One region of the Pseudothermotoga elfii DSM 9442 genome, then DNA from elsewhere that is predicted to be linked to it. Evidence: predicted binding sites of a transcription regulator. Region 1 holds the regulator's gene; the other holds the start of a gene.
What was found. The regulator HrcA, encoded in region 1, represses chaperone genes, less so after heat shock. The targets are predictions, from matches to a motif close to ATTAGCACTCNNANNNTNNGAGTGCTAAT.

Region 1 (10,588 bases):
TGCAGACACCGAGATCAATCCCAGCCTCAAAAATTCTGTGGGCATTTTTTCCATCAAAAATAATGAACGTCACATCGTACAATCTCACGACTACATTCCCGGCTTTAGAAAGTTTTTCAAAAGTTTCTGCAGACAGATCCCAATAAAGATAAACAAGGTGAGGGTTAACCGGTAGAAGCACTATCTTATCTGATCCATACGAAAAAGGAATTTCGTTAATCTCCTGCACAGTTCTTTTCGCAGAAGCAGGTGGAGATGTAGCTTCCTCAGGTAATTTCGAAGCGTATTCGCTGATTAATTTGTATACCTCCTGTTTTTTCATCATTTTCTTGACTTTTAATCCGAGTTTCTTGGCGAGCGCTTTTGCTTCTTGAATGGAAGGATTGCGATGAAGGAAATCAAACAAATCTTGGCGCCTCATGCCTTGCGCCTCCTTTTGCATAATATTTACATTTTATTCTATCATGTTCTAAAATAGTTGTAAATAGATAAAAAATAAAAAAACAAACGGGTATAAGGACCCTGATCTGGTTTATTTGGCATTTTTGAGGTTATTTGATGCTAATTTAAGATTCTATTCCTTTTATTTTTGCAAGTTCTTTTAAAAGCTTTGCTTCTTCAGAGGAAAGAGTTTTTGGTATTCGAACATTGACTGTGACATACAGGTCACCGCGCCTACCTGTTCTTACTGATGGAGCACCTTCTCCTTTAAGTCTAAAAACTGTCCCTGGCTGAGTACCTGCCGGTATTCGAAGCATTGTCGAATTTCCCGTTGGCAAATCGAGTTTCATAGTGGTACCAAGAATGGCTTCGAGATAATCTACCGTTACATCAACATATATATCATCGTCCTGTCTTCTAAATCTCTTATCTGGTCTGACATGGATCAAAACATACAGATCACCATACGGTCCACCACCGTAACCAGCGTTACCACCTGATTCAATTTTTATCCTGGCCCCATCAGAAACCCCAGCGGGTATATTGACAGTAGTCCTAAAGCGATTTCTTATTCTACCCGCTCCGCCGCAAACATGACATTTTTCTTTTATGACCCTGCCAGTACCACCACAAGTGCTACAAGTCCTTGTACTAACAAAAACCCCAAAAATGCTCCTTCTTTCCTCTCTTATGACACCCGTACCGTGACACCTCGGACAAGTTTGATAACCGCTGCCTGGTTCAACTCCTTGCCCTTGACAGTGCTCACAACGTTCATACCTGTCATACTCCACAGGTATCTGTTTCCCAAGAAGAGAGTCGGCAAAATCAATTTCAATATTCAGCGTTATATCTTCACCTGTTCTTCGCCTGTTCTGCTGCCTCTCCTGCGTTCCTCTTTCCCCAAAAAATATGTCGAAGATATCTCTTCCTAAGAAACTTTCAAAATCTTTGAAAATATCTTCAAACGAACCTGAGGAAGTCTGCTGGGAAAACTCAGCTTCTCCAACATAACCAAAGCGATCGTACATAGCTTTTTTTTGAGGATTGCTTAAAACTTCGTAAGCCTCCTGTATTTCTTTGAACTTTTCTTCGGCTTCTTTTTTGTTCTCTGGATGCAAATCGGGATGCCATTGCTTTATAAGTTTTTTGTAAGCCCTTTTTATTTCATCCTGCGAAGCGTCTCTTGATACACCCAAGATTGCGTAATAATCCTTACTCTGTCTTGGCACCGTTTTCACCTCTTGGCCTGACTGCTACCTGAACTTTCACAGGCTTCACAATTTTTTTGTGAAATTTATAACCATTTTCCAGGATTTTCAAAATTGAATATTCTTCTTTTTCATCTGTCTCAACACGTTCCACTGCTTCGTGTTCGAACGGGTCAAATTTTTCTTTTGGTTCTATCTTGAAAAGTCCTTCATCGTTCAAAATTTTCCAGAGCTTTTTGTATATAATCTCCATTCCGCTGTAGAAATTTTTGTATGATTTTGATCTTCGAACCTCTTCGAAAGCTCTTTCCATATCGTCAAGCACAGGAATTAATTTCACAAGGAAGTATTCATTGGCATTTTTCAAAACCTGTTCTTTTTCTCTTAATGAATCTCTTTTGTAGTTCTCGAATTGTGCCTTGAGCTGTCTTAGATGTTCAAGTAACTCATGCTTCTCTTTAATGAGCTGATCTAATGCCGATTGATTTTCTTTTTGTTCGGTAATCTGGGGTTTTTCATTTTCGTTCATTATTTTCCCTCCTCTCTGGTTGCAACCGTAAAGTACTCTGTAAGCCTACTTGTCATATATCTCAATGAATTGAATATATCTTCATATCTGACCACCTTGGAAGTGATGGCCATCACTTTTCCCATTAATTTGTCCTCCTTTTTGTATCCGTCGATGAAAAAAGCGAGATTCTCCAGACCAGATACACCGTGTTCAGAACCAATCAAGACCGCAGGAATCTCTTTCGCATTAATAAACACCTTTCTTAGCATCAAATCGTCTGAAAAGAAATTTGACAGCTTTCTGACCTCCTCCACATCGAAATCTTCAGCGTTGATCAATGTATCAATACCAACTTTAATTAAATCATTTCTGAAATCTTCTTTTAAAGTGTTAACGAGATACTCTGAAAGATCTATCAAATATTGATCAATTTCGCTTTCCAAGATTCGATCACTCATATTTTCTATATTTCGCCCACTTAGAAGCTGATTCATTATACTTTCCAGTGATAGATAATCTATTTCCTGAAAAGTCCTGAATGGTATAAATTTTACCAGCCCAAGTTCCATTACCATGGAAACCACATAATAAGTTCTGGTGACTGGTGCTATTGCAACACGGAGAATTTTGAGTTTCTCAACGGCTGGTTTTTCAAGAATAACAGCACCTTTAGCAATCTTCGAAAGGGCCATGGCCGCCCCTTCGAGTATTTTCTCCATATCACCAAAAGTAATAGGATACTTTGAATAAATCGAAGATGAGCGCTGCGTGTATTCTTTCATCAAACTGAGCGTTTCGTCTACATAGAATCGATAACCTTTATCAGTTGGAATTCTTCCAGCTGACGTGTGAGGTTGATGCAAATAACCAAGATATTCAAGTTTTCTGAGATCATTTCTCACAGTCGCACCACTACATGAGAGATCTGAAGCCTCCAGAACCCGCTCGGAGCTCACAGGCCTCTTTGACATTATATACTCACGTACAGCACAGTAAAGAATCTTTTTTTGCCTCTCATTTATTCTTGATTCACGCCTCATTTTATCACTCTCATCATTTGAGTGCTAATTTTAGCATAGCATAACCTGGAAAACTTGTCAAGCTTTACAAGCGGTGTTACAATTGTTTAGAGGTGGTGCAACAATGCTTGTCAGAAATCTGATTGAAGCTATCGATGAAGTAACCCTGAATCTCCAGTTTGATGGAGAAGATATCGTAATAACAGGCATCACCAATAAATCAACCGAGGTTCGTCCGGGATATTTGTTCATTTGTCACAAAGGAAGTCGATTTGATTCTCATGAAATAGCTTCTGAAATAATCAAGAAAGGTGCCTCATTTCTTGTTGTTGAGCATCCCATATCAGTGGATTTTCCTCACGTGGTTGTGAGTGACAGCAGACTTGCTGAATCTATCTTATCTGCTTTATATTACGGCGATCCATTCAACAAACTGCTTACTATAGGTATAACCGGGACAAATGGAAAAACAACGGCAGCTCATTTATTTCACCACGTCCTGAAGACTCTCGGAAGTAATGGCAGCATGCTTGGAACAATTTATTATGACATACTTGGAGAGCAAAAATTTCACCATGACAATACAACACCAGATGCAATAGAAATTCTCAAAGCAATGAAAAACACAGTTGATAGAAGTGGCAAACATTTTGTGATGGAAGTTTCATCACATTCTTTGGCTATGAAAAGAGTGGAGTCTGTAAAATTTGACATTGCTGCTTTGACAAATATTACGCGTGATCATCTTGATTTCCACCAAACTTTTGACGAATACATAAAGACCAAGCTCCACATATTTGATCTATTAAAAGAATTCGGTATAGCGGTTGTCAGTGATGAATTCGAGCATATAGTGAACAAAAGAGTGAAAAAAGTAATCTACGGCATGTCTGAGAATAGTGATTACAGAATTCTATCTGCAGAAATAGACAAATTCGGAACAAATTTCGTTTTGAAAAGCCGCTTCGGAGAACACAAATGCTCAATCAACATACCCGGCATACACAACGCATACAACGCAACACTTGTAATTGCATCTCTTTGTGAACTTGGATACGATATTGAGTCTATTATAGAAGCCATTAAAAGCTTTGAGGGAGTAGAAGGAAGGTTTCAGTTCATACGTGAAGGCGCTCTGGTGGGTATCGATATCGTTGTTGATTTTGCTCACAGCCCGGATGCACTGGAAAAAACCCTTATCACTGCAAGAAAAATCGCAAGCGGAAGAATCATAACAGTTTTTGGAGCTGGTGGCCAGGCAGATAAAGGAAAAAGGCCAATGATGGCTGAAGTGGTCTGCAGATACTCTGATGTAAGCATAATAACAACCGATGATCCAAGAGGAGAAGATCCCGAGGAAATATTATTCGAAGTTGAGAAAGGTGTTCCATCAGGATCACCATATCTCGTTATTCCAGACAGAAAGGAAGCAATAGAAACAGCTCTCACTTTGGCAAATCGCGGAGATATGGTCATAGTAGCAGGAAGGGGACATGAAGAATATCAAATTTTCAGCGACGAGAGGAAAATTCCATTCAAGGACGCTGAAGTAATTAGAAAAATCCTTTTGAAAGAATACGAAAAGGAGAAAAAACGTGTTTGAGAATTCTCGCTTTGTCGTTGATTCAAGGCAAGTTACCCCCGGATGTGTTTTCGTAGCCATTAAAGGTGAAAAAACTGATGGACACTTTTACGCCAATGAAGCAATTAACAAAGGTGCTGCTTATGTCGTTGCCGAAAAAAAACTACAACATATTCCAGAAGAAAAATTGATAACTGTCAATGACACAATTGAGTTTTTGCTCAGCAATGCCAGAGAAAAATTAAAAAAACATAATCCAGTTGTGATAGGTATAACAGGTTCAAACGGAAAAACCACCACGAAAGAACTCCTCTATCAGCTCTTGGGAAAAGACAGGGCTTTTCGTAATCCAGGAAATTTGAACACGGAGATCGGTTTGCCACTATCGATTCTCAATGAATACAATGCGGAGAAATTCGCTATTTTAGAAATGGCTATGAATAAATTTGGAGATATTGCAAGATTATGCCAAATAGCCATGCCTCACGTGGCAATTTTGCTGAATGTTGGAACAGCACATCGTGGAATAGCAGGAAATCAGGAAATGATATTGAGAGGAAAACTCCAATTAATCGAGAATATGCAAAAAAATGGAACAGCCATAGTTTTGTATGATAAAAAACTGCTGGATAGAATTTCATCGAAACCTATGGTAACTTTTGGCTATAAAAAAGGAGATTATCAACTTGTCGATTATTGTTATATTGATTTCTCAACGAAAGCCTTCTACAAAACCCCAAGAGAGCAGCTAATCTTCAACCTCAAATCAATCTGGAATGCCGGTCAGCTAACAAATATATCAGCAGTTTTAGCCGCACTGGATATTCTCGGAATAGACTGTAATAAAAACATTCTGGAAAACTTTATGCCTGTGGCTGGAAGATTCAGGGTAATGAATTGCAATGGAATTTATGTGGTGGATGACACTTATAATGCAAGCATAGAGTCGTTTGAAACAGCCGTTGAAACAATAAAGAAGCTTGGTAAAAGATCATTTGCTGTAGTTGGTTCAATTAAAGAACAGGGAAAATACTCAATTGAAACACACAGGAAACTTGGCGAGATTCTCGAAAAATTAGATGGTGTTGTGGTTTACAACGTCGATAATGAGATAGAAATCATGAACTGTTCAAAAAAAATTTTTGCAAGCAACAGCGCAACAGAAATCTCTGATTTTTTGAAAAGAATCCTGATACCTGGCGATGTAGTTTTATTCAAAGCATCAAGGTCAGTTCAAATAGAGAAAGTTTTGCAAATATATACGGAGGAGATTAGATGTTGATCCCGTTTATAATTTTCGCAATCTGCACGATTCTGTACTCTCCACTCATAAAATTTTTGAGAAGATATAAACTCGGTCAGTATATAAGAGAGGAAGGGCCGGATTTACACAGTTATAAAGCAGGTACGCCCACAGCTGGGGGAATTTTGTTTGTTTTGGTACCATCTCTGTTTATCTTTTTTGTTAACACGGCCGATGCTCTCGCGCTTATCTTTTTCGGTTTCATCGGCTTTCTGGATGATTTTCTCAGCCTGAAAAGAAAAAAATCCATGGGCTTGAGAGCATGGCAGAAATTTCTACTTCAGGTAATTTTCTCAACAGTGATATACCTGATCGTAAATCCACAAAGAAATCATATTTTGATACCATTTACCCACTCAACTTTGAACCTTGGATATTTTTACCCAATATTTGCTATTTTGTTTATAGCTGGCTTCAGCAATGCGGTTAATCTTACGGATGGACTGGACGGACTGGCTGGGGGAGTTTTTCTAACCACCAGTTTGCCATACTGGGTATTTCTGAATCAGAGTGAAAAATCACTTCTGTACACATCAGTTGCCGTTATGGCTTTTTTAATCTATAACATCAAGCCAGCCAAAGTATTCATGGGAGATACTGGAGCTCTAGCCCTTGGAGGACTTCTTGCAACAGTCTCGTTAAGAACCTCGAACGAACTTTCATTGATATGTTTTACTCCTGTTTTTCTTGCCGAAACCTTTAGTGTGATATTGCAAGTGGTTAGCTTCAAGATCTTTAAAAGAAGGATATTTAAAATGGCGCCTTTACACCATCATTTCGAACTTCTTGGATGGAAAGAAGAAAGAATTGTCCAGATGTTCACCCTGGTAAATCTTGCAATTACAACCTTTTTCATGTTGGGAGCACCCCAATGATGAGAAGATTTTTAGCAAAGCTTCTTCTGCTATCTTTTTTCACGTTTTCATCATTCAGTTACGCAAACAGCGTAAAAATAACTCATATAGAAGCAGGTTATACAAGAGCATCTTACAACGACGAGATAATATGCCTTGTAAGATCTCAATCACCATCAGTGCTTGTACTGAATAAAAACGGAAAGACGATAAGCAACATAACAGTTGGACTTTCATATCCTGTCAGTGCCATTTACAAAGCTGGTATGGTATTTATCTCTGATTATTACAAATCTTCTGTCATGGTTTACACAATGTTCGGCAGATTTGTAAAGAGAATAGACGTTGGCTCCCATCCAACAACGATAAAATCCTTTGACGGCAAAATTTATGTCAGTTGTTCTAAAGACAGTTCTGTTTACGAAATTGATTATCAAACACTTCTGGTTAGAAAAAAATATTCCTTTAAATCGGCCTCACCATACTTTGAAGTGTTAGACGACAAATTAGTTTATCTGTATTTTTTCGACAGCGACAAATCTTACGAAATCGTCAGCGAAAACAGAGTTGAAGTGAAAGTGGACAACCTGAAAAATCCTGTTAAATACATTGAAAAGAATGGAGTTTCTTTTCTGCTGGGCTATACAGATGGAATGCTGGTTTGCCTGAAGAATAACAGAGAGATGTGGAGAATTAATCTTCCAGATTTCGCAAGAGATATGGTACTCACAGAAAATTATATTGTCGTTACAAGTTTACTTGAACCAATTGCTTCACTGATTACATACACCGGTGAAATCGCACAAAAGATCATTTTGCCGAATGTTTCCCATAGAGTTCTGAATATGAAAGAAAAACTCGTCTTTCTGAATCATCTACCAGGAGAAGTGTATATAGTTGATCCTGAAGAAAACTCTATAGAAACAATAAATGTGGGAACTTACGCATTAGAGATGTTTAAAATTTCAGAATCTGAAGTAGTTGTTCTGTGTTCTGACTCTGGAGAGCTCTACTTTATAAACCTTGGGGAATAATCCCCAAGGTTAGGATTTTGAAATAATATAATCTACAATATCCTTTACTGTCGAAATCTTTTCCAGATCCGAATCATCAATCTTTACATCAAATTCTTCCTCAAATGCCATTACCAGATCAACCAGATCTAAAGAATCAGCATTCAGATCTTCTGTCAATTTGCTTGTTTCACTGATCTGACTCAATTCAACTCCAAGTTTCTCGGATATAATTTTCGCAACTTTTTCAACGATTGCATTTCTGTCCATGAAACAACCCCCTTACAAAAGTTATTCGCAAAAGATTATAAAAAACAATCATGATTATGTCAAATCAACTATTTTCTTTCTTTGTATTTATAAAGAATATTTAAAAAACCAGAAATGCTCTCTCAGGAAGCATATATTCAAGAATCCACAGCTGTCTTTATTGGAAGAAATAACCTCCAAAAAAGCTGTTATCTATCATGGAACGAAGCTTTATTGCATTTTTTACAGCCTTGCCACGATAACAATTATTGAAAAAAACGAACGTATCAAGCGACTTTCTAAGTAATTTTTCAATATCGATCTTGAAAAGCTCCAGTTCTTCTTCAGAATAATCGTAATTGTAACGCTCAGAAGAAGAAACAAACCATTTACTGTTCCTGCCATGAAATCTGAAATAAGAAATATCAGAAGTCTTTAAAGGTCTGTAAGGAAAAAGATTCCTGATCTGCGGTTCATCAACTATGACATAACACATTTCATTTTCTTCGAGAAACCTGTAAACATCGTCTGTGTTCCAGGATTTATGTCTGAATTCGATAGCTATGGGAATTGTAGAAGTATCTCTGATTTTCTTCAGGTAATCAACATTTTCCTTGGAGTAGGTAAAAGAGTAAGGAAATTGTGCGAGCAAAACTTTCAGTCTCTTCTCGAGAATCATCGGTTCTAAAGCATTTAGAAGAAATTTGATATCTTCGCGAGGAAAATGTGAATTTTTCCATCCTTCATGCGTAATCGAGCCTGGAACCTTTACACTAAAAACAAGTGAAGAAGGAGTTTTTCTCACCATGGAAACTATTGTCTTATAACCTGGAAGGCCATAATAAGTGAAGTTCAGTTCAACCGCATTGAATTTCCAGACAGCCGAGTAATATTTTATCATCGCTGAGCGAGATATCTTTTCCGGGTAAACAGCTCCTATCCAGTCATCAAAATAGTACCCGCTTGTACCAATATACAACAAGATGATTCCCCCTAATTATGTTATCATCAATTCTGGTGATGAAGATGATAAAAATAGGTGCTCATATGCCAATTTCATATGGTTTCGAAAAAGTACCCGAGTTAACAGTAGAAATAGGGGGAAACGCATTCCAGATTTTTTCACACAGTCCAAGAACCTGGAGAGCCGGATTGCCTTCGAAAGAATCATGTGAAAAATTCAAAATTTTCATGAATAAATGTGCAATTCCGTTTCAGAATGCGTTTTGTCACACAGGATATTTAATCAACCTGGCAAGTCCGAAAGAAGATATATGGACCAAGTCTGTGCAATTGATGATAATTGAGGGCAAAATCTGTGAAATGCTGGGTATCCCTTATCTAAATGTTCATCCGGGAAGTCATACCGGTTCTGGAGAAAGGGAAGGTATGCAGAGAATTGTTAGGGCAATAGATGAGTTTATGAAAAACACTTCGAACATTACATTGCTGCTTGAAAATGTTTCTCCAAAAGGTGGAAATATTGGCTATAAAATGCACCAACTTGGCCAGATTATAAAGTCTGTGTCTTATCCAGATCGAATCGGTGTTACTTACGACACATGCCATGGTTTTGATGCGGGCTATGACATAACCACAAAAGAAGGGGTCACAAAATTGCTTGACGAAATGGAATCAGCATTTGGACTCTGGAGGCTGAAAATGATCCATTTGAACGATTCCAAAGCACCTTTTGGAAAACCTCTTGATAGGCATGAAAATATTGGTAAAGGTTATATAGGTGATGAAGGATTCCGAAACTTCCTGAGCTTTTCCCAGATACAGAGCGTACCATGGATTCTGGAAACACCTGATAGCAAAGACCTATACAAAACAGAAATAAAACACGTGAAATCTCTTCTGGGGTTGATTGAATGATTTCTGACGGATTTGTGCTTAAAAGAATCGTAGACGAATTAAGCAGTCTTGAAGGGGCAAAACTGAGACAAATATACCAATATGGTAAATCGGACATATACCTTTATTTTCAGAATGCCGTGGTAAGAATATGTCTTGAGCCATCCCTGGCACATATTTGTTATACAGAAAAAGAAGATTTCTCAGATCATCGTCCATCAAATTTTGTGCTGCTGTTGCGTACAAAGCTTAGAAATGCTCGTGTCAGGAAAGTCTGCCAGGTATCACTTGACAGGGTTATGTTCTTTGAATTTGATAAAATAGACGAGATTGGAAACAGACATTTTTACAGACTGTATATCGAGTTTTTCGGAAGCCACTGCAATGTTATTTTTGTGGAAAATGACATCATAATTGATGCCTTGAGGTCTGTTCTGACAGTGTCTCGTCGAATTCAAAAAGGGGAAATCTATCGATCAAGCAATGAAAAATTGAATCCACTTGAGGTTACTTACAATGATTTTTCTTTCGATGAACGGGCAAAAATC
Region 2 (10,588 bases), 290 kb from region 1:
AGATTGCAACATTTTTGAGACAGGTATACCCGTCCAGAGCTCTACTACCTTGGCTATATCGTTTTCATTCACAATTTTTCCATTATCTTGAAGTCTTATTGCTGATGCAGCTTCATCTATTAAGTCTATTGCTTTATCTGGTAGAAAACGATCTGTGATATATCTTGCACCCAAACGGGCAGCTGCAACAAGCGCCTGATCAGTTATTGATACCTCATGGTGTTTTTCAAATTCTTTTTTTATACCGCGCAATATTTCAATAGTTTCTTCAACAGATGGTTCCCCCACGAAGACCGGCTGGAATCTTCGAGCCAGTGCTTTATCTTTTTCAACATATTTTCTATATTCATTAACAGTTGTTGCTCCTATTACCTGCATTTCGCCTCGAGCAAGCTCTGGTTTGAGTAAATTAGCAGCATCAACGGCGCCCTCTGCTGCACCTGCACCAACGACAGTGTGAAGTTCATCTATAAACAGTATGTACTGCCCGACATTTTTTTTAAGGGCATCTATCAATTTTTTCATTCTCTCTTCGAATTCACCTCTAAATTTGGTACCGGCAATGATCCTTCCCATATCCAATTTCAGGATTTTTTTATTTTTTAGAAAACCTGGTACATTTTCTGAGATTATTTTTTGAGCCAGTCCTTCGGCAACTGCCGTTTTCCCTACTCCAGGATCTCCTATCAAAACCGGATTATTTTTGAATTTTCTGCCAAGTATTTGTATAATTCTGAGAATCTCTTTCTCTCTTCCTATTACAGGTAGCAGTTTTCCATCCTTGGCGAGTTTTGTAAGATCTTCGGTGAATTTGAACAATACGTCGACATTCTCATCTTCGGCAGTTTTTCCACTTGTTCTCAGCTCTCTTATGGCTTCGTAAACTTTATCTGGAGTGACGCCGTGTCTGGAGAGCAATCTGTATGTCATTGAACTTGGTGATAAAATCATTCCAAGCAACAAATGATCGGTTCCTATTTTTTCATCTCCCATTCTTCTCGCTTCTTTTTTTGATTCTTCGAGCACATGCCTTGCATCGGGTGTTATATAGACCTGAGATAGAGATCCAGATGGGTTTATTAATCCTCCACGCATTCCATATCTGCTAACAAACGAAGATGTCTCATCTCTCAGGGTATCTATATTTACTCCTATTTTTTTCAAAATATCTATAGCTGCGTTGTCGCTATCCTCTAATATGGCAAGTAATATGTGCTCAGAGGACATTTGATTTTGGGAAAATCTATTTAGAATGTCTTGGACAGAAGTTAGAACTCTTTGGGCACTTTCAGTGTAATCTTTGAAATCAATCACAATTATCACCTCCTAAATTAATGGGGCGGTTGCCCGCCCCATCTTTTACTCAATTTTCACATCCACTACTTTAGCCTTTTTCTCTTCGCGTTTAGGCAGGGAGATTGTCAAGACACCGTTTTCATATTTTGCTTTGATTTTGTCTGCATCGACATAGTCAGGCAACGACAGGGTTCTTTCAAATTTCCCGTAGCATCTTTCAACGACTTTGTAGTTTCTGTTCTCCTTCTCGCGCTCGAGTTTCTTTTCGCCGGTGATTCTCAAAATACTGTCTTCGACCTTTACTTCAAAGTCTTTTTTGTCCATTCCAGGAACCTCGACTTCGACCACTACTGAGTCATCGGTTTCATAAACATCGACATCTGGTAAATACGAATAAACTGTGCTTCTGCGAGTCACTGGAGCGAAGAAGTCTTCAAAAAGCCTGTCGATTTCACGTTGAAGTTCTCTGAATGGTTTCATGAAATCCTCACGTCTTTCCAGCAACATGAAGACCCCTCCTTTCAAAAATCTTTATTGTGAACTTGATTGTTCTTTTCTAACATTTTCGTACAGATACTGACCTACCTTCATGCTCTCTTGCTGTAAATCATCGAAAAGCATCTTGACTCTTGGAATGTCATCTTTATTTATCGCATCTCGCAGATCATTGACAAGCTGTTCAAGTTTTGATTTCAAATCAGCTGGGAGCTTATCTCCATGTTCTTTCAAAGATTTGCTCACGCTGTAGGCAAGATCGTCTGCTTTATTTTTGAGTTCGACTTCTTCACGTTTTCTCTTATCTTGTTCCTCATATTTCTGAGCTTCTTCCATCATTTTCTTTATGTCTTCATCTTTTAATTTATGCCTACCTGTAACTACCATCGATTGTTCTTTGTTAGATGCAAGGTCTTTCGCAGAGACATGTACTATGCCATCGCTGTCTATGTCGAATGTTACTTCTATCTGTGGTACACCCCTTGGCGCTGGTGGAATGTCGACAAGTCTAAAGCTTCCGAGGAATATGTTGTCTCTTGCCATGGTTCTTTCACCTTGATAGACTCTTATTTCTACTTCCGTTTGATAATCTTCCGCTGTTGTGAATATCTTACTTTTTTTAACAGGTATAGTGGTATTTCTTGGGATAACAGGTTCCATAAGACCTCCCTTAACTTCGATACCAAGCGTCAGTGGCGTAACATCTACGAGAACTATGTCTTTTTCTTTTGCTTCTCCAGCAAGAATTGCTGCCTGAATAGCTGCACCTATTGCAACTGCCTCATCCGGGTTCACACCTTTGTTAGGTTCTTTACCAAAAATATCTTGTATGATCTTGTGAACCGTTGGTGAACGCGTCATACCACCGACAAGTATTACTTCATTTATGTCCTTTGGAGAAAGTTTTGCATCACTTAAGGCTTTCTCCACGGGACCTTTTGTCATTTCAAACAGATCTTTAACAAGAGATTCGTAGAGAGATCTCGTTAATCTCAATTCGAGATGTAGCGGACCTGATGCAGTAGCAGTGATGTATGGCAAACTTATGTCTGTTTCAAGCTTGCTCGAAAGCTCTATTTTTGCTTTCTCTGCGGCATCTCTTAACCTTTGAAGTGCTTGTCTGTCTTCTCTTAAATCCACACCGTGCTGTTTTTTGAATTCTTCAGCCATCCAATCGACAATTCTCTGATCAAAATCGTCTCCACCAAGATGGTTATTGCCAGATGTTGCCACTACTTGTATAACACCTTCGCCTATCTCGAGTATGGATACGTCAAATGTTCCTCCGCCGAGATCGTAAACAAGCACCTTCTCTTCTTTTTTCTTGTCAAGCCCATAAGCCAGTGCAGCAGCAGTTGGTTCGTTGATTATTCTCAGAACTTCAAAGCCTGCAATTTGCCCGGCTTCTTTTGTTGCCTGTCTCTGAGCGTCGTTGAAATAGGCCGGACAGGTTATAACTGCTTTTTTGATCTTTCCATTCAGGTATTGTTCAGCGTCTTTCTTCATCTTTTTCAAAATCAAAGCGCTGATTTCCTGCGGAGTATATTGCTTGTCGTCGATTTTTACTTTGTAATCGCTTCCCATTTTACGCTTTATGGATTTAATAGTTCGCTCTGAATTGAGTATCATCTGGCGTTTTGCTGGTTCGCCAACTATTATTTCCCCAGATTTTGTGAAGGCTACTATGGATGGAGTTATCCTTCCACCTTCAGCATTCGGGATTACTTCAATCGATCCATCCGGTTTCATCCAAGCTATTACTGAATTTGTCGTGCCTAAATCAATACCAACAACGTATTCTCTTTCGCTCATCATTTCACCTCCTAAGTACTTCCAGTATCATTATATGGGTTGAAAACCAGCTTGTCAAGGGCTATTGGCTCTATTTGGTTGTTTATAAAGTTATCTATATAAAAGCGATTAGGTTATAATAATGTATCTGTATATAAATTGTATAGCACTCGTAATTATAGACTGATACTAATGCTGGCTGGTTATAAGTGAATCCAGCGATAGTAAATGCTGTTATAATTTTGTTGAATGAATTAGTCTGAACGTAAGATTTTTTTCGATGAGAAAACCAAGGGGGTGTTGGCATGAGAATAACGTGGTTTGGGCATGCATGTTTTTTGATTGATACCGGCAAGACATTGATACTCACCGATCCTTTTGATAGTTCGGTTGGCTATAGAGTTCCAGATGTAACCGTTGATTTAATTACGGAAAGTCACCAGCATTTTGATCACAATGCCCACAGACTCATTAAAGGAAAATTTGAGATTATCAAGGATTCGGGGGACTATGAATTCAGGGACGTGAAGATCTCTGGAATAGAAACTTTTCATGATGATGAATCTGGTGCCCGGAGGGGTCGTAATATAGTTTTTGTATTTGATTTCGGTCGATTCAGAGTAGCTCACCTTGGCGATCTTGGTCACATTCCGGATGAGTCACAGATAAAACATCTAAAAGATTTAGATGTTCTGCTTTTACCGGTAGGAGGGACTTTTACCATAGGACCGAAAGAAGCAAGAAAGATTTTGGACCTGATCAAGCCGAAAATTGCGATTCCTATGCATTATAAAACAAAGTATATAAAATTTGACATAGCCCCTGTTGAGGAATTTACAAGATTGTGCGAAAATGTTAGATATACAAGTGATAATTTTATTGATTTGAGCGAGGAACTTAAAAGTTTTGATAGAATGGTTCAGGTACTGAACGTTTGAGAGGAGGCATTGTGTGTTACCAAAAATTTTGTTTGATGAAGGAGCTGTACGCAGCAGAATTTCTGAAATGGGAAGAGAGATAGAAGAGTACTACAGGGATAAAACGGATTCGCTCAGTGCTATATGCGTGCTCAAGGGCTCAGTACATTTTTTCAGTGAGTTGGTTTTGAGCATAAATATGAATATTAGCTATTCATTTGTTCATGTATCGAGCTATGCAGGTACTCAATCAACAGGAAGAATACGCGTCAAATCGTGGGTTGATGAAGATCTTGCAGGTAAGCATGTCCTTGTAGTTGAGGATATAATCGACACCGGTAATACGTTGAGGTACATACTTGCATATTTGAGGAAATACAAACCAGCAGATCTCAAAGTAGTAACTTTGATTGAGAAACAAAAGCATGATCATGGCATACCAATAGATTTTGTTGGATTCAAAGTAGGAGATCTCTTCGTAGTTGGTTATGGGCTTGATTATGAAGAAAGGTACAGAAATCTTCCCTATATAGGATATTTAGAATGAAAAAAGGTTCAATGATTATTGCTGGCTTGATATTGCTTGTGGTGGTATCTGGCATTCTCTTCTCGTTGCAGAAACTTATCGAGATGCGAATTTCTGGTTGGGTTAATCTTCAAAACTGGGAGAGCATTGTTTACGATGCACCCTATCCTCGTTGAAGAGTTTCTTGATTTTCTTGAGCAAAGTTTGCTTGAAGTGTTACATGGAAAAAAGGGTACAAACGAGCTGGTCGAGGAAGTCCAGGATCGGTATGAACTTGTTGCTGACCATGTTTTGCAAAATTCGGAGATTCTCGAGAAATTTAAGCAATTATTTGAATACATCGAACCAGTTGCCGATATGCAGCCTGAGAGAGCTATAAAAAGAGTAAAAAATTCCTTGGGAATGATTGAGCGTTTCAGAGATTGGTATCTAATCTCAAATCCAGATTGTTCGCAGATGAAACAACCGAGCTGTGAAATTAAATATGCAAAGAGAGTTGGACCAAGAAAAGAGGCCATTTTGAAGAAACTGGGAATATCAACACTTGGGGATCTGATTTTCTACTTTCCACGGGATTACGAAGATCGCAGAAAAATAATTCCGATTTCGGAGATTAGTTTCGAAGGAAAGCTCACCACAAGAGGAAAAGTGGTGAATGTTGAAACCAAGAAAATTGGTTCTATGACAATTACAGCAGCTGTACTTGCCGACGGTGTAAGTCAGCTTTTATTGAAATGGTTCAATCAGGAATACCTCCATAAAGGCCTTCAGGTTTTAAAAAATAAAACTATTTATGCAACTGGTTTGGTAAAACATTCTCAATTTGGTGGTATTGAAATGGTAAATCCAGAGATTGAACCAGAGGATGGGACACAAGTTCTTGAGATTCTTCCAATATACCCCTTAACCCATGGCATAAGCCAGAAAGAGATTAGAAGAATAGTCAGGGAGAATATTTCCTGCGTCTGTCACTACACAGATGAATTGCCCGAGGAGTTGATGAAAAAACGAAAATTGATGGATATTTCAAGGGCTCTTCTTGGCATACATTTTCCAAAGAGTAACTATCACCTTAAGAAATCGATCGAGAGATTAGCATATGAAGAATTATTTTTAATGCAGTTTGCCCTTTTACTTTCTCGAAAATCTTTTGAAGAAATTGGTGGACTGCCAAAGAAGATCCCTGGTAAGCTTGCGGAAGAGTTTTTGAGAAAATTGCCTTTTAAGTTGACAGACTCTCAGAAAGAGGCACACAGGCAAATAAGAGCGGATTTGATGTCAAATAAACCGATGAGTAGATTGCTACAGGGTGATGTTGGCTGTGGCAAAACAGTTGTTGCACAGCTTGCTATTGTTGATAATTTTGAAGCAGGTTTTCAATCGGCAGTGATGGCACCGACTTCAATTCTTGCAATGCAGCATTACAGAAGAATGTCACCTGCTTTTGAAGAAATGGGTATCAGAACAGCTCTTCTTTTGGGTGAAACCAGCTCAAGAGAAAAAGAAAAGATAAAGCGCATGCTTTCTGACGGAGAAATATCGGTTGTTATAGGTACACACACGTTGATTCAGGAGGATGTCAGCTTTTCCAATCTTGGACTTGTAATAATAGATGAACAGCACAGATTTGGCGTAAAGCAGAGAGAAGCACTTGTAAGTAAAGGAAAAGCGCTTGACACACTTGTTATGACTGCTACTCCTATTCCAAGAACCCTGGCATTAACGATATATGGGGACCTGGATATAACAGTTATTGATGAAATGCCCCCGGGTAGAAAAGATGTGAAAACTATGCTTGTCTCCGTTTCAAAATTAGAACAGGTGTATGAATTTGTGAAGAAAGAAATAGCAGAGGGAGGACAGGTTTTTATCGTTTATCCACTTATAGAAGAATCCGACAAAATTCAAGCAAAAGCAGCCATTCGAATGCATGAATATCTGTCAAAAAAGATTTTTGGGGAATTCAGAGTCGGATTGTTGCATGGAAAAATGAGTCAGCAAGAAAAAGATAAAATAATGGAGAGGTTTGCCACGGGAGAGTTCGATATTCTGATTTCAACAACTGTAATAGAGGTGGGTATAGATGTGCCAAGAGCAACGGTGATGATTATAGAAAATCCAGAACGTTTTGGACTGGCACAGCTTCATCAGCTTCGGGGAAGGATAGGTCGTGGAGATAAACAGGGTTACTGTTTTCTGGTTGTTGGAAATGTTGATGATGATGCTCTGGAAAGACTCAGGTATTTTTCTATGACTAAAAACGGGTTCGAGGTAGCAGAATATGATATGAAACTTCGAGGTCCTGGAGAAATTCTCGGATTAAAGCAGCATGGATTGCCGGAATTAAAGATAGCTGATTTGATAAGGGACAGAGAACTTCTTTTCAGAGCAAGAAATGATGCTGAGGAAATAGTGAGAAAAAAAGAACAATACCCGGATATAGTTAAGAAGGTGAAAACAATCTATGGGGAAAGGCTGAAACTTGTAAAAATAGCCTGACTGGTGGGTGCGGCAGGAATCGAACCTGCGGCCTCTTCCTCGTGAGGGAAGCGCTCTCCCTCTGAGCTACGCACCCATGCATGGTAAAATTCTATCACCCGAGGAGTTTTTTTTCAAGACTTGCTCCAGATTGATTTGGGGGCGATTTAGTGTGAGAATTCTGTTGTATGCCGAAGCTGCAAGGTTAATATCTAAATCTGGTATAGGGACAGCATATAAACAACAAATAGAAGCACTTAAGAGGGCAGGAGTTGACTATACCTGCGATTGGGAAGATATATATGATATTGCCCACGTAAATACGGTTGGACCCAGCTCCAGAATGGTTGTTGAGCACTGTAAAAAAAAGAATATACCGGTTATATGGCATGTTCATACAACTGCTGAGGATATCCGAAATAGTTTTATTTTCAGCAATTTTTATGCTCGGATTTCTCAAAAATGGTTGAAAAAGCTTTATTCAAAGGCAGATTATTTGATTTTCCCAACTAAGTATACAGAATCGATCATCAGGGGTTATGGTATACAAATCCCCGGGACAGTTTTATCCAATGGAATTGACACAGAAATATTTAAGAAAAATGATGAAAAAGCCAAACAATTCCTGAAAAAATTTGGTTTGAGCAAACCCATCGTCCTCTCTGTTGGCTTTCCATTTAAAAGAAAAGGCATACACGATTTTGTGGCCGTTGCTCGTAAAATGAGAAATTACACCTTTGTATGGCTCGGAGCGAAAATAACAAGTGTTCTTCCAAGAGATGTTCGTGAAATGATTAAAAATCCCCCACAAAATGTCATTTTTCCTGGTTTCTTGGATCGCGAAGAACTTGTTGGCGCGTATTCTGCGGCAGATGTTTTTTTCTTTCCAACTTACGAGGAAAACGAAGGAATTGTGGTCCTTGAAGCGCTCTCCTGTGAATGCCCTGTTGTCGTTAGAGATATTCCCGTGTACCGAGATTGGTTAGAAAACGGTGTTAACTGTTTAAAAGGAAACTCGAACGATGATTTCGAGGCACTTATAGAAAAATTAATTGTGGATAAGAATCTCTCGGACAAACTTTCTCGGGAAGGCAGAAAGGTGGCTTTTGAAAGAGACTTGTCGAATATTGGGAGAGCCTTGAGAGAAATTTATGAAAATATCTTAGGGCGGTGCACAAGTTGAAGAACACATTATCAAAATCCCTTATTATACTTGTTATCAGCTTTATTATAGTAATATTCATCGCAGGTTTCACGGATCTATCCTCAACTGTGAGGGCTTTGAAGAGAGTATCTATAGGGTGGTTAACGATCGGTGGGTTTTTAATGATATGCGATTGGTTTCTGGAAACGATAACAGTTAAGATTTTTGCTATCTCTTATAAGACAAAAATAAGTATGACTTATCTATTTAAATCTACACTCATTGGCAGCTTCTTCTCAGCAATTACACCTTTTTCCACAGGGGGACAGCCTGCCCAGATAGCCTTTATGAACAAAAGAGGTGTTGAGTACGGAGAAGCTACCGCCCTGTATGTTTCAAGATTTATAGTTTATCAACTGGTAGCAACCGGTATGGGAATTTTTGGTGTTTATGCTGCATATGACATTCTCCAAAAAAACATAACCAGATTTGCCTGGTTTGCATTCGCTGGTTTTGCCCTAAATGGAGCTGTGTTGATGTTTTTATTGATTTTTTCCATCAATAGAAACCTTGCTATATGGCTCGTTAAGACATTGATAAAACCCCTGGCTTTTTTAAGATTAATAAAACATCAACAAGCAGTTGTTGAGAAAACAATAGCACAAACAGAGCTTTTCAACAAATACATGCTCAGATCTATGGGCAGTCCTTTTCTCCTTATCTTCTCTATTTTTACAACGCTGTGTCAGATGACAGCAAGAGTTTCTATAACTTATTTTGTTGCCCGGTCTGTAGGTGTCAATTGTTCGTATTTAGAAACAGTTTTGTTTCAGCTTGTGCTATTTCTGGTGATCTCACTGATGCCAACACCTGGTGCAATGGGCGTTTCAGAAAGTGGATATGTTCTGTTTTTCAAATTTCTTTTTGGCCCTGAAACTGTCGCTACATTGTTACTGTGGAGATTTTTAACGTATTACGTGAATATAATAATTGGAGGTTTGATTACGGCTCATGAAATGAGGAATATGAGCAAGTTTTATGTAAAGTGACACATTTTAAAAAATCAGGGTATAATGTAAAATGATGATGAAGTAAATATTGCAGGGGAGTGGTACAGTGGAAAGGGTGATTATCTTGGAAATACAGCAAAAGCAGATTGAGATTACAACTGACACACCTTTTGTAATTATGCTCAGGGATTTAATGTACGAAGGAGACTGGGAATTCATGAAACAGGATTTTGTTAATAAGGAGTGGATTGCGAAGGAGATCGAGAATTGTGAATATATCGAAAATAATGTAACTTTGCTGAATGAAGTGGTTTATGACCCGGTTTGTTTCGAAGAACTGGTTGAATGGCTTGAAAAAAAGAAAATATCTCCGAGAAATTTTATTCATGCAACTATGAACGGTTTGTATGATCTTGCGCTTGATTATGCGGATAAGGATCTTCATGAAGTATCATTCAAGGTTATAAAGTATATTCTTGAGATAGATAAAAATTACGCACCAGCTTATGAACTTCTTGGATCTTTGATGCTCGAAAGAGGCGATTTTGAGCAGGGAATAAGATATCTTGACAAAGCTATAGAGATTGATCCGTGGCTTGTAGAGGCTTATTCTTCTCTCGGCGAGGCTTACTACAACCTTGGTGAATATGCGAGAGCAGCTTCTTACTGGGAAAAAGAGATAGAGTATGCACCGGATAACAAATTCACTTATTTCATGCTCGCTGAAGCATACAGAAAGATGGGTGCACATAGCAGAGTGTGCGAGGTACTGGAAAGATTTTTGAAGATAGATTCAAACAGCGTTCTTGGTATGTTTGAGCTCTCAGAAGCTTATAAAAAAGTTGGGAAGTTAGATAAAGCAACCGAGATGGAGCAGAGAATTTTAAAGACCAGGCCAGTTTACATGAGTGATGTGGAAGTCTGGAGCAGA

Region 2: dnaK (molecular chaperone DnaK) is a predicted target of HrcA. The motif match lies at 3,745-3,773, and genes of this name have one in related genera.

Annotation. Positions count from the first base shown of each region.
Region 1 covers NC_022792.1:1,884,620-1,895,207, forward strand. The annotation lists gene TEL01S_RS09195 (DUF4912 domain-containing protein) at 1-421, opposite strand, end outside; gene dnaJ (molecular chaperone DnaJ) at 567-1,673, opposite strand; gene TEL01S_RS09205 (nucleotide exchange factor GrpE) at 1,657-2,181, opposite strand; gene hrcA (heat-inducible transcriptional repressor HrcA) at 2,181-3,203, opposite strand; gene TEL01S_RS09215 (UDP-N-acetylmuramoyl-L-alanyl-D-glutamate--2,6-diaminopimelate ligase) at 3,307-4,785, shown strand; gene TEL01S_RS09220 (UDP-N-acetylmuramoyl-tripeptide--D-alanyl-D-alanine ligase) at 4,778-6,046, shown strand; gene mraY (phospho-N-acetylmuramoyl-pentapeptide-transferase) at 6,040-6,942, shown strand; gene TEL01S_RS09230 (YncE family protein) at 6,939-7,955, shown strand; gene acpP (acyl carrier protein) at 7,965-8,204, opposite strand; gene TEL01S_RS09240 (DUF72 domain-containing protein) at 8,362-9,165, opposite strand; gene TEL01S_RS09245 (deoxyribonuclease IV) at 9,210-10,061, shown strand; gene TEL01S_RS09250 (Rqc2 family fibronectin-binding protein) at 10,058-10,588, shown strand, end outside.
Region 2 covers NC_022792.1:7,392-17,979, reverse strand. The annotation lists gene TEL01S_RS00085 (ATP-dependent Clp protease ATP-binding subunit) at 1-1,314, opposite strand, end outside; gene TEL01S_RS00080 (Hsp20/alpha crystallin family protein) at 1,360-1,803, opposite strand; gene dnaK (molecular chaperone DnaK) at 1,828-3,606, opposite strand; gene TEL01S_RS00070 (MBL fold metallo-hydrolase) at 3,888-4,520, shown strand; gene hpt (hypoxanthine phosphoribosyltransferase) at 4,534-5,046, shown strand; gene TEL01S_RS10985 (hypothetical protein) at 5,043-5,201, shown strand; gene recG (ATP-dependent DNA helicase RecG) at 5,182-7,524, shown strand; tRNA gene TEL01S_RS00055 (tRNA-Val) at 7,526-7,600, opposite strand; gene TEL01S_RS00050 (glycosyltransferase family 4 protein) at 7,676-8,686, shown strand; gene TEL01S_RS00045 (lysylphosphatidylglycerol synthase transmembrane domain-containing protein) at 8,674-9,696, shown strand; gene TEL01S_RS00040 (tetratricopeptide repeat protein) at 9,764-10,588, shown strand, end outside.